Regions from separate parts of the Janthinobacterium sp. HH102 genome, predicted to be linked through region 1. Evidence: predicted binding sites of a transcription regulator. Region 1 holds the regulator's gene; each other region holds the start of a gene.

The links. Region 1 encodes LexA, which represses DNA repair genes until DNA is damaged. Its sites were predicted from a motif close to ACTGTATNNNNATACAGT; they were not measured.
Region 2: a site for LexA is predicted at 2,049-2,066, ahead of JAB4_RS26520 (DNA topoisomerase IV subunit B). Genes of this name have one in related genera too.
Region 3: a site for LexA is predicted at 1,252-1,269, ahead of imuA (translesion DNA synthesis-associated protein ImuA). Genes of this name have one in related genera too.

The regions. Positions count from the first base shown of each region.
Region 1 covers NZ_CP062062.1:4,944,572-4,947,845, forward strand. Annotated here, with positions in the region: gene rplI (50S ribosomal protein L9) at 1-235, opposite strand, end outside; gene rpsR (30S ribosomal protein S18) at 263-553, opposite strand; gene priB (primosomal replication protein N) at 579-878, opposite strand; gene rpsF (30S ribosomal protein S6) at 899-1,288, opposite strand; gene lexA (transcriptional repressor LexA) at 1,564-2,199, shown strand; gene JAB4_RS22575 (cystathionine gamma-synthase family protein) at 2,436-3,274, opposite strand, start outside.
Region 2 covers NZ_CP062062.1:5,822,964-5,826,237, reverse strand. Annotated here, with positions in the region: gene JAB4_RS26520 (DNA topoisomerase IV subunit B) at 1-1,970, opposite strand, end outside; gene kdpF (K(+)-transporting ATPase subunit F) at 2,433-2,522, shown strand; gene kdpA (potassium-transporting ATPase subunit KdpA) at 2,522-3,274, shown strand, end outside.
Region 3 covers NZ_CP062062.1:5,095,725-5,098,998, reverse strand. Annotated here, with positions in the region: gene JAB4_RS23190 (putative Na+/H+ antiporter) at 1-1,083, opposite strand, end outside; gene imuA (translesion DNA synthesis-associated protein ImuA) at 1,290-2,000, shown strand; gene JAB4_RS23180 (DNA polymerase Y family protein) at 1,930-3,274, shown strand, end outside.

The DNA of each region.
Region 1 (3,274 bases):
CTTGAACGGTCAGGCCGCTCAGTTTTTCGCCCTGGGCTTGCGATGCGGCCAGTTTGGCGGCAGCAGCTTTTTCCAGTTCGGCGCGCTTGACTTCGAATTCAGCCACAGCGGTTGCCGTAGCACGACGTGCCAGGCGTTGCGGGATCAGGAAGTTACGTGCGTAACCGTCTTTGACTTTGACGACTTCGCCGAGGTTACCGACGTTTACAACTTTTTCTAACAGAATGATTTGCATAGTTCTTCTCCAGGAATATCTGACCGATTAAGCGTGGTGCAGATCGGTGTATGGCAGCAGCGCGAGGAAGCGAGCGCGCTTGATTGCGGTGTCGACTTGGCGCTGGTAGTGCGCTTTGGTACCGGTCAGGCGTGCTGGCATGATCTTGCCGTTTTCCTGGACGAAGTCTTTCAGCGTGTCGACGTCTTTGTAGTCGACTTGCTCAACGTGAGCTGCCGTGAAGCGGCAGAACTTCTTACGTTTGAACAAAGGGTTTTGCTGTTTGCGTTTTTCTTTAAGCTTGAGCTTATTTTTGTCGAACTTTTTACCGAATGCCATGTCAGGCTCCTGTATCTAAAATGCGCTAGTCAGAATTGACTGCACTAAAATCAATGATGTGAAACACCAAACTCTTGCTGTTGCGGCTCTTCCTGGCCAGGAAACCCGTGAACTGATACACCCCGCCCAAGCTTGCCTGACTGAACCGGCCTGAAATTTCGCCAGCGGCTAGCGCGGCAACATCAAACTCGGTCAAACGGGCAATCCCTGCTTCCATCTGCTGCGAACTGTGTTGCAATACTGCATTCACAATCGGCAGCCCTGCCGGGGTATAGCGCAATATTTCGCGCTCGGCAATGATGGCGGTGACTTGTAGCTGGTTCAGCGCACGATCCTGGTCAAAAATTAAGCTGCTGCTGCGGCTGGAGCGGCTGCTGGTGCTTCGGTGCGGTGGCTTTTGGCCGCGTCTTCGCGTTGTACCGATTTCATCATCGGCGAAGGAGCTGTTTCAGCTTTCTTCATTTTAACGGTCAGGTGACGCAACACGGCATCATTGAATTTGAATGCTGTTTCCAACTCGACCAGGGTCTCGTTGTCGCATTCGATGTTCAGGCAGATGTAGTGTGCTTTAGGCAGCTTTTGGATCGAGTAAGCCATTTGACGGCGGCCCCAATCTTCCACGCGGTGAACCGAACCGCCGCGGGTGGTTACGCTGGCTTTGTAGCGTTCGATCATCGCGGGCACTTGCTCGCTTTGGTCCGGATGGACGATAAAGACTATTTCATAATGACGCATGCAAACTCCTTCAGGTCGGATTGATAATCGCCCACCCCGGCGTCAAGACGGGTGTGGGAAGGTCAGCCGAAGATTATAACCGCCTTTTGCAAACGTTTCAATCATTGCTTGCGCCAGTGCCCGAAAAGCCCGCGGACCACCGTGCTTTTCGACCGGGAACAAGTATTTCTTGCGAAATTCGCCGAAAACACGGAAATCCCCTTGCATAGTGGGCGATACTGTACAAAAATACAGACTGTTCATATAGACAGCATTTTAGTATGCACCCACCGCTCATGATCAAGCTGACAGCACGACAAGAACAAATCCTGAACCTGATCAAGGACGCGATTGAAAACACGGGCTTTCCCCCCACCCGTGCCGAAATTGCCAATGAACTGGGTTTCAAATCGGCCAATGCGGCCGAGGAGCATTTGCAGGCCCTGGCCCGCAAGGGCGCGATCGAGATTTCGCCCGGCACCTCGCGCGGCATCCGCCTGATCGGCGCGGCAGCCGAAGCGCCGCCATCGAAAGTGCCGGCGGCGCTGCTGATGTCGCTGCCCCTGATCGGCAGGGTGGCCGCCGGTTCGCCCATCCTTGCCCAGGAAAACCTGGAAGCGAGCTACAACGTGGACCCGGCCCTGTTCTCGGCCAAGCCCGACTTCCTGCTGAAGGTGCGCGGCTGGTCCATGCGCGACGCCGGCATCATGGATGGCGATTTACTGGCCGTCAAAAAGGTCGACAGCGCCAAGAATGGCCAGATCGTCGTGGCCCGCATCGGCGACGAAGTCACGGTCAAGCGCTACAAGAAGACGGGTTCCGTCATCGAATTGCTGCCGGAAAACCCGGATTTCAAGGTCATCACCGTGTCGCCGGAAGATGAATTTGCCCTGGAAGGCCTGGCAGTCGGCTTGATGCGCAGCTGGCATTAAGTTGCCTGCCGGGGTCAGACCCGCCGGGTCTGACCCCAGTTTTTAGTTGCGGCCCCTTCTCATGCCTGACACCTAAGTTCTGACACCTAAGTTTCCGTCATCGAACTGCTGCCGAAAGATGAATTCGCCCTGGAAGGCCTGGCTGTGGGACTGATGCGCAACTGGCATTAAACGACTGCACGAACAAAGGGCCGCAACAGCATGACTGTTGCGGCCCTTTTCATTTGTCCGGCGACTTATACATCGAGTGCTTGGCGGAAATCCTCAAGCAGATCCACCTCATCCTCGATACCGACGGAGACGCGGATCAGCGATTCGGCGATGCCCATGCTGGCGCGGCGCTCGGCGCCCATCTCATAGAAGATCGTGTGGGCGACGGGAATGACCAGGGTGCGCGTGTCGCCCAGGTTGCTCGCGGGAATAGCCAGATTCAAACGATTGAGGAAATCGAAGCAATCGATGCCATCCTTCAATTCAAAGCTGAACAGCGAACCATAGCTGCGGAACAGGTCGCTCGCCAAGGCGTGCTGCGGGTGCGACGCCAAGCCCGGGTAGTGCACGGCCGCCACTCGCGGATCGGCGGCCAGCATGGTGGCCAGCGCCAGGGCGTTCGAGCAGGTGCGGTCCATGCGCAAGGCCATGGTTTCCGCGCCGACGGCGATATGGTGCGCCGCTTCCGGCCCCAGGGACGCGCCGAAGTCGCGCAAGGCCTTGGCACGGATCTGCGCGATGCCCCACTGCGCGGGCGCCGCCTTCTTGTAATTCTCGAAAATATTCGGATACTGCGTCCAGTCGGACACGCCCGTGTCCGTCAAGCTGCCGCCCAATGCATTGCCGTGACCGCCGATGGATTTCGTCAAGGCATTGACCACGAGGCCCGCGCCCACGGCTTTCGGGCGGAACAAATACGGCGTCGTCATCGTGTTGTCGACGATGTACAAGATGCCCTTTTCGCGGCACAGGTCACCGATTTTTTTCAGGTCGGCGATCTGCGTGCGCGGATTGGCGATGGTTTCCACGAACACGATGCGCGTGGCAGGCGTGATGGCGGCCGCCACGTTGGCCACCTCGGTGG
Region 2 (3,274 bases), 880 kb from region 1:
TGTTCCTCGATCCAGGCGCGGCGTCCTGCCGCCTCGCCCTTGCCCATCAACATATTGAAGCGGGACGCCGAGGCCATGTGGTCGATTTCACCGAGCGTGACGGGCAGCAAACGGCGCGTGTCCGGATTCATCGTCGTTTCCCACAGCTGCTCGGCGTTCATCTCGCCCAGGCCCTTGAAGCGCGAGATCGACCAGGCGCCCTGTTTCACGCCTTCCTTGCGCAGCTTGTCCTCGATGGCGACCAGCTCGCCGTCGTCGAGCGCATAGATTTTCTGCATCGGCTTCTTGCCGCGCGCCGGCGCGTCCACGCGGTACAACGGCGGACGGGCGATGCAGATGTGGCCCTTGTTGATCAGGACCGGGAAGTGCTTGAAGAACAGGGTCAGCAGCAGTACCTGGATGTGCGAGCCGTCCACGTCCGCATCCGACAGGATGCAGATCTTGCCGTAGCGCAGGCCCGACAGGTCGGGAGAGTCGCCCACGCTGTGCGGATCGACGCCGATGGCCACCGCAATGTCATGGATCTCGTTATTGGCGAACAGGCGGTCGCGGTCCGTCTCCCACGAGTTCAGGACCTTGCCGCGCAGGGGCAGGATCGCCTGGAATTCCTTGTCGCGGCCCATCTTGGCCGAACCGCCCGCCGAGTCGCCCTCGACGAGGAACAGTTCATTGCGCGCGATGTCCGACGATTCGCAGTCGGTCAGCTTGCCCGGCAACACGGCCACGCCCGAGGATTTTTTCTTTTCCACTTTTTGCAGCGAGCGCTGGCGCGACTGCGCCTGCTTGATCACGAGCTCGGCCAGCTTCTTGCCATAGTCGACGTGCTGGTTCAGCCACAGTTCCAGCGGCGGCTTGGTAAAGGTCGACACGAGGCGCACGGCGTCGCGCGAATTGAGGCGTTCCTTGATCTGGCCCTGGAATTGCGGGTCCAGCACCTTGGCCGACAGCACGAACGATGCGCGCGCGAACACGTCTTCCGGCAGCAGCTTCACGCCTTTGGGCAGCAGCGAGTGCATTTCGACGAAGTTTTTCACGGCGCCGAACAGGCCGTCGCGCAAGCCCGATTCGTGCGTGCCGCCATTCGAGGTGGGAATCAGGTTGACGTACGATTCGCGCACGATGGCGCCTTCTTCCGTCCAAGCCACGACCCAGGCCGCGCCTTCGCCTTCGGCAAAGCCTTCCGAGTCCGGGCCCGCGTATTGCGCGCCTTCGAACAGGGGAATCAGGGTTTCGCCGTTCGATACCTGCGCCAGCGTTTCGGTCAGGTAGCCGCGCAAGCCTTCCGCGTACTGCCAGGTCTGCGTATCGCCCGTCTTCGCGTTGGTCAGCGTGACGGTCACGCCCGGCAGCAGCACGGCTTTCGAGCGCAGCAGGCGTTGCAGCTCCGTTTGCGAGATGTTCGGCGAATCAAAGTATTTCGCATCGGGCCAGGCGGTGACGCGCGTGCCGGATTTTTTGCCGTCGCGCGGGGCGGGGCGGGAACTCAGGGGCTCGATCACGTCGCCGTTGGCAAACACCATGTGGTGCAGGCCATTGCCATCGCTTTCCTTGCGCCAGACGGTGATTTCCAGGCGCGTCGACAGCGCATTGGTGACGGACACGCCGACGCCGTGCAAGCCGCCCGAGAACGCGTAGGCGCCGCCCGAACCCTTGTCGAACTTGCCGCCCGCGTGCAGCCGTGTAAACACGATTTCCACCGTCGGCACGCCTTCTTCCGGGTGCAGGCCGACGGGAATGCCGCGGCCATTGTCTTCGACGGTGATGCTGCCATCCGTGTTCTGCGTCACGGCGATATGCGTGCAATGACCGCCCAGCGCCTCGTCGGAGGCATTGTCGATCACTTCCTGAATGATGTGCAGCGGATTTTCAGTGCGGGTGTACATCCCCGGGCGCTGCTTGACGGGTTCCAGTCCTTTCAGGACACGGATGGATGATTCGCTGTAGTCGGATGCTGGTTTTTTAGTGGCCATACGTGTTCAAGCTAAGTAAAGACAGTGGTTGGAACGCCAGGCCAGGGCACTGCGGGCGCAATGACAGCGGCGGCGATAACTGTATGAATATACAGTATATCCCGTCCAGCGTCACTGGGAGAGGGCAGTGCGGCAGGCTTGGCGTCCTTGTGCGGACGCTCGCGCATTCTATCTTGTCCGGCGAGCAATAGCGCTACTCCAAGGCAACAACAGTGCGCCGCGCGCGTGGTTTTGCGCCAATTGTGATGGATTTTATGCGGTAAAGCCGCCTTTTTTACATCTTGTTTACAGCTGCCTTCCCAGTCTTTACGAATTTTTTAGACCCTTTTGGCTAATCTGCTCACTATCAAAACAAACCTGAATGAGGGTGGGAATGGATCTCGTGTATCTCGGCTTGATTGCCGTGTTTTTCGTCGTGGCGGCCGGCTTTGCCGTCGCCTGCGACAAATTAGGGAGCGTCAAATGAACGCGTTTTATGTGCTGGGCGCCGTCGTCTCGGCCGGCCTGCTCGTGTATTTGCTGGTGGCGCTGCTGAAGGCGGAGGAACTGTGATGACGACGCAATCGATATTGTTGTTGGTGGCCTTCCTGGCCGTGCTGCTGGCCGCCGGCTATCCGCTGGGCCTGTACATGGCCAAGGTGGCCGGCGATGGCCCCGTGCGCGGCCTGGGCTGGCTGCAAAAGCTGGAAAACCTGCTGTACCGCTGGTCCGGCCTTCCCGCCGACAAGGCCATGGGCTGGAAAAGCTATGCCATCGCCCTGATCGTGTTTAACACGGTGGGCGCCGTCTTCGTCTACGGCCTGCAGCGCCTGCAGGGCTTCCTGCCCCTCAATCCCCAGGGCCTGGGCGCCGTCAGCCCCGATTCCTCGTTCAATACCACCGTCAGCTTCGTCGCCAACACCAACTGGCAGGGCTACGGCGGCGAACAGACCATGAGCTATCTGACGCAGATGCTGGGCATGGCCTGCCAGAATTTCTTTTCGGCGGCCACCGGCATCGCCGTGATCTTCGCGCTGGTGCGCGGCTTCGCCTCGCGCTCGGGCAAATCGATCGGCAATTTCTGGGTCGACCTGGTGCGCTCGACCCTGTACATCCTGCTGCCGCTGTCCCTGGCCCTGTCCGTCGTCTTCATGGGCGAAGGCATGATCCAGAATTTTTCCGCCTATAAGGAAGTGACCCTGCTCGACCACGTGGCGTATGAAACGCCGAAGGTGACGGCCGACGGCCAGCCCGTGCTGGACGCCGCCGGCAAACCCGTGATGGAAGCGCAAGTGGCGGCCACGCAGACGATCGCCATGGGCCCC
Region 3 (3,274 bases), 150 kb from region 1:
TTTCGCTTCGTCCGTCATGCCGACGATCAGCGAACCGAGGTAGGTGAGGGCTGCATTGTCGGTAATTGCCGTCAAGCCCAGGGCGCCGAAGAACAGGGCCAGCGGCTTCAGACTCGAGACGATCGGTTGCAGCCACCATTGCTGCATGCCGCCCAGTACCACCAGGCCGCCGAGGAAGAAGCCGACCAATAAACCCTCTTTCAGGATCAGCGGGCTTTGATAGCGCTCATACGCCTGCACGAAGCCGAGGAAGAACAGGAACAGGCCGATGAACAGCACGGGATGATGCGCCAGGGTCACGACGCCGGCCAGCACGATCATGTGCACGAGGCTGACGGCCAGCGGCACTTTCGGCGCTTCGACTTCACCGGCTTTCGGCTTGATGTCGGAGGTATTGCTGTGCAGATATTTGCGCAGCAAAATGCTCACGCCCGTGGCGTTGACCAGCACGGCGATGGCGGCTTTCCAGCCGAAATGGGTGGCCATGAAGGCGCTGTCCCAGTTCCATGTGGTGGCCACCATCAGCACGGGTGGTGCCGCATACGAGGTCAGGGTACCGCCGATGGAAACGTTGACGAACAGCACGCCCAAGGCGCCGTATTTCAGCCATTCAGGGATGCCCGGGCGGAAGATTTGCGGCGCCAGCATCAGCGCGGCCAGGGTCATGGCGGCCGGTTCCGTGATCAGGGAGCCCGTCAGCGGCACGAGCGCCAGGCCCAGCCAGACGAGGGCCAGTTCCGTGCGCAGCGGCATCACGCGCGCCACGCCTTTCAACAGGCGCTGCACGGCGTCGAGCACGGGGCGCGAGGCGGCCACGACCATGACGACGAAGACGAACAGCGGTTCCGTGTAATGGCGCGACTCGGCGTACTCGATGGCCGCATCGCTGCCCGAGACAAAGGCCATGATGATGATCAGGATGAAGGCCCAGAAGCCGAACACGACTTCCACTTCGCCCAGCAGATGCAGCAAGCCCGCATGGCGGGGGTGGCGCCGCGATAATGTTTCAAACGATTTGGCGGCGAAGGTGTGGATGAGCGCAAGGCCGAAGACGATGGCGCTGATGAGTTGGATGGTGGTCAAATGCGTTTCCTTATGGACGGAGGAAGCCGCCCGGTGCATTGCCGAGCGGTAAGGAGAGTGCTTATGGTACAGCAATCGATGCCAGAAACGGGGTTTTTCGGACATGGCGGAGCGGCCTGCGGGCAGGCGCTGCGCAGATAAGCCTTGCCAAAAGCGGGTCCGGATAGTACTGTATATGCATACAGTATTCATCTTGATATTCAATTATGCAACATTCCCAATTGATGGCGTCGCCGGAAGCCTTGCACCCGTCCCTGTGGCGTGCGTCGCAGCTGGGCCAGGGCGCCGCGCGCTGCCTGGATACGGGCTTTGCCGCCCTGTCGGCGCAGCTGCCCGGCGGCGGCTGGCCCAGCGGCAGCCTTATCGATCTGCTGGTGCAGCAGCCGGGCAGCGGCGAATTGCGGCTGCTGGCGCCCGCGCTGGCGCAGCTGCCGGGCTTGCCCATCGTGCTGCTGCAGCCGCCCCATCCGCCGCAGGCGCTGGCCCTGGCCGCGCAGGGGCTGGCGCCGTCGCAATTGCTGTGGCTCAAAAGCGCCGGCAGCAAGGATGCCCTGTGGGCGGCCGAGAACATCTTGCGCAGCGGCACGTGCGGCGCCCTGCTGTTCTGGCAATCGCACGTGCGCGCCGACAGCCTGCGCCGGCTGCACCTGGCGGCGCAGTCGGGCAACACCCTGTTCTGCATGCTGCGCCCCCTGCACGGCGCGCAGGATGCGTCGCCCGCGCCGCTGCGCCTGTCCGTGCGCCCGGCCGCCGGCGGCATCGAGATCGGCTTCATCAAGCGCCGGGGACCGCAGCGCGACGCGCCGTTGTTCCTGCCCCTGCAACCTCCTTCATTATTGCTGCGCCATGCGACTCTGGATCGGCCTGTGCCTGCCCCGGCTCCCGCTCGAAGTATTTTGCCCGCGCTGGTCGGCTGACCACCTCGGCGTGGTGCTGGAGCAGGAGCAAGTGATGGCCCTGTCGCCGCTGGCCTTGGCGGCCGGCATCCGGCCCGGCATGCGCCGGGCGGGCGCGCTGATGCTGGCACCGCAGGCGCGTTTGCACGAGCGCTCGCCCGAGCTGGAAGCGCAGGCCCTGCAGGCGGTGGCGCTGGCGCTGCTGCAATATTCGCCGCTGGTGGCGCAGGGCGAGGAAGCGACCCTGCTCGTCGACGCGGGCGCCAGCCTGCGCCTGTTCGGCGGCGTGCGCGCCCTGTGCCGGCACATTGCGGCCAGCTTGCGCGCGCTCGGCTACACGGCCCAGCTGTCGTGCGCTCCCACGGCACGCGGTGCCTGGCTGCTGGCGCGCGCCAGTACGCGCCGGGGCCGGACCTTGAGCATGGCCAGCCTGGTGCGCCGGCTCGATGGCTTGCCGTGCGCCTTGCTGCCGCCCGCGCGCCCCTGGCTCGACTGGTTCGAGGGCATCGGCTGCCGCACCCTGGGGCAGTTGCGCCACTTGCCCCGGCCCGGCTTGCAGCGCCGCTGCGGCGGGGCCTTGCTGGACATGCTCGACGACGCGCATGGCCACAGCACGGAACTGTTCGTCTGGCTCGAGGCGCCGCCCACGTTCCGCGCCAGCCTGGAACTGTTCGACCGCGTGGAGCACGCCGACGCGCTGCTGTTCGGCGCGCGCCGCCTGCTGCAGCAAATGACGGGCTGGCTGTGCGCGCGGCAATTTGCCGTCGAGCGCATACAGCTGCTGCTGGCGCACGAGCGGGGCAGGGTGGCGCGCCCGCCCACCGTCATCGACCTGGCGCTGGGCGAAGCCGTCTGGCGCGACGAGCATCTGGTGCGTTTGCTCAAGGAACGCCTGGCGCAACTGGTGCTGGAGGCGCCCGTGATCGGCCTGAGCCTGGAAGCGCTGCAGGTGCAAGCGATGGCGCCGCCCAGCGAGACCCTGTTCCCCGAGCCGGGCGGCACGCCGCAGGAGCGTCAGCGCCTGCTGGAATTGCTGGTGGCGCGCCTAGGTACAGACAATGTCTTGCAGGCTGCGCCGCGCGCCGATTACCGCCCCGAGGCGGCCAACCAGTGGCTGCCGCTGCCGGCCAGGGGCAGTGGCAAGAACGCGCCACCCGACTTGCCGCCCGGCTTGTCCGGCATGCCCCGTCCCGGCTGGCTGCTGGCCCAGCCCATCGCCCTCTTGATGCGCGAGCACAGGCCCTTCTATGGCTCGCCCCTGAAAATGGTGTCCGTTGCCGAGCGCATCGAAGCGG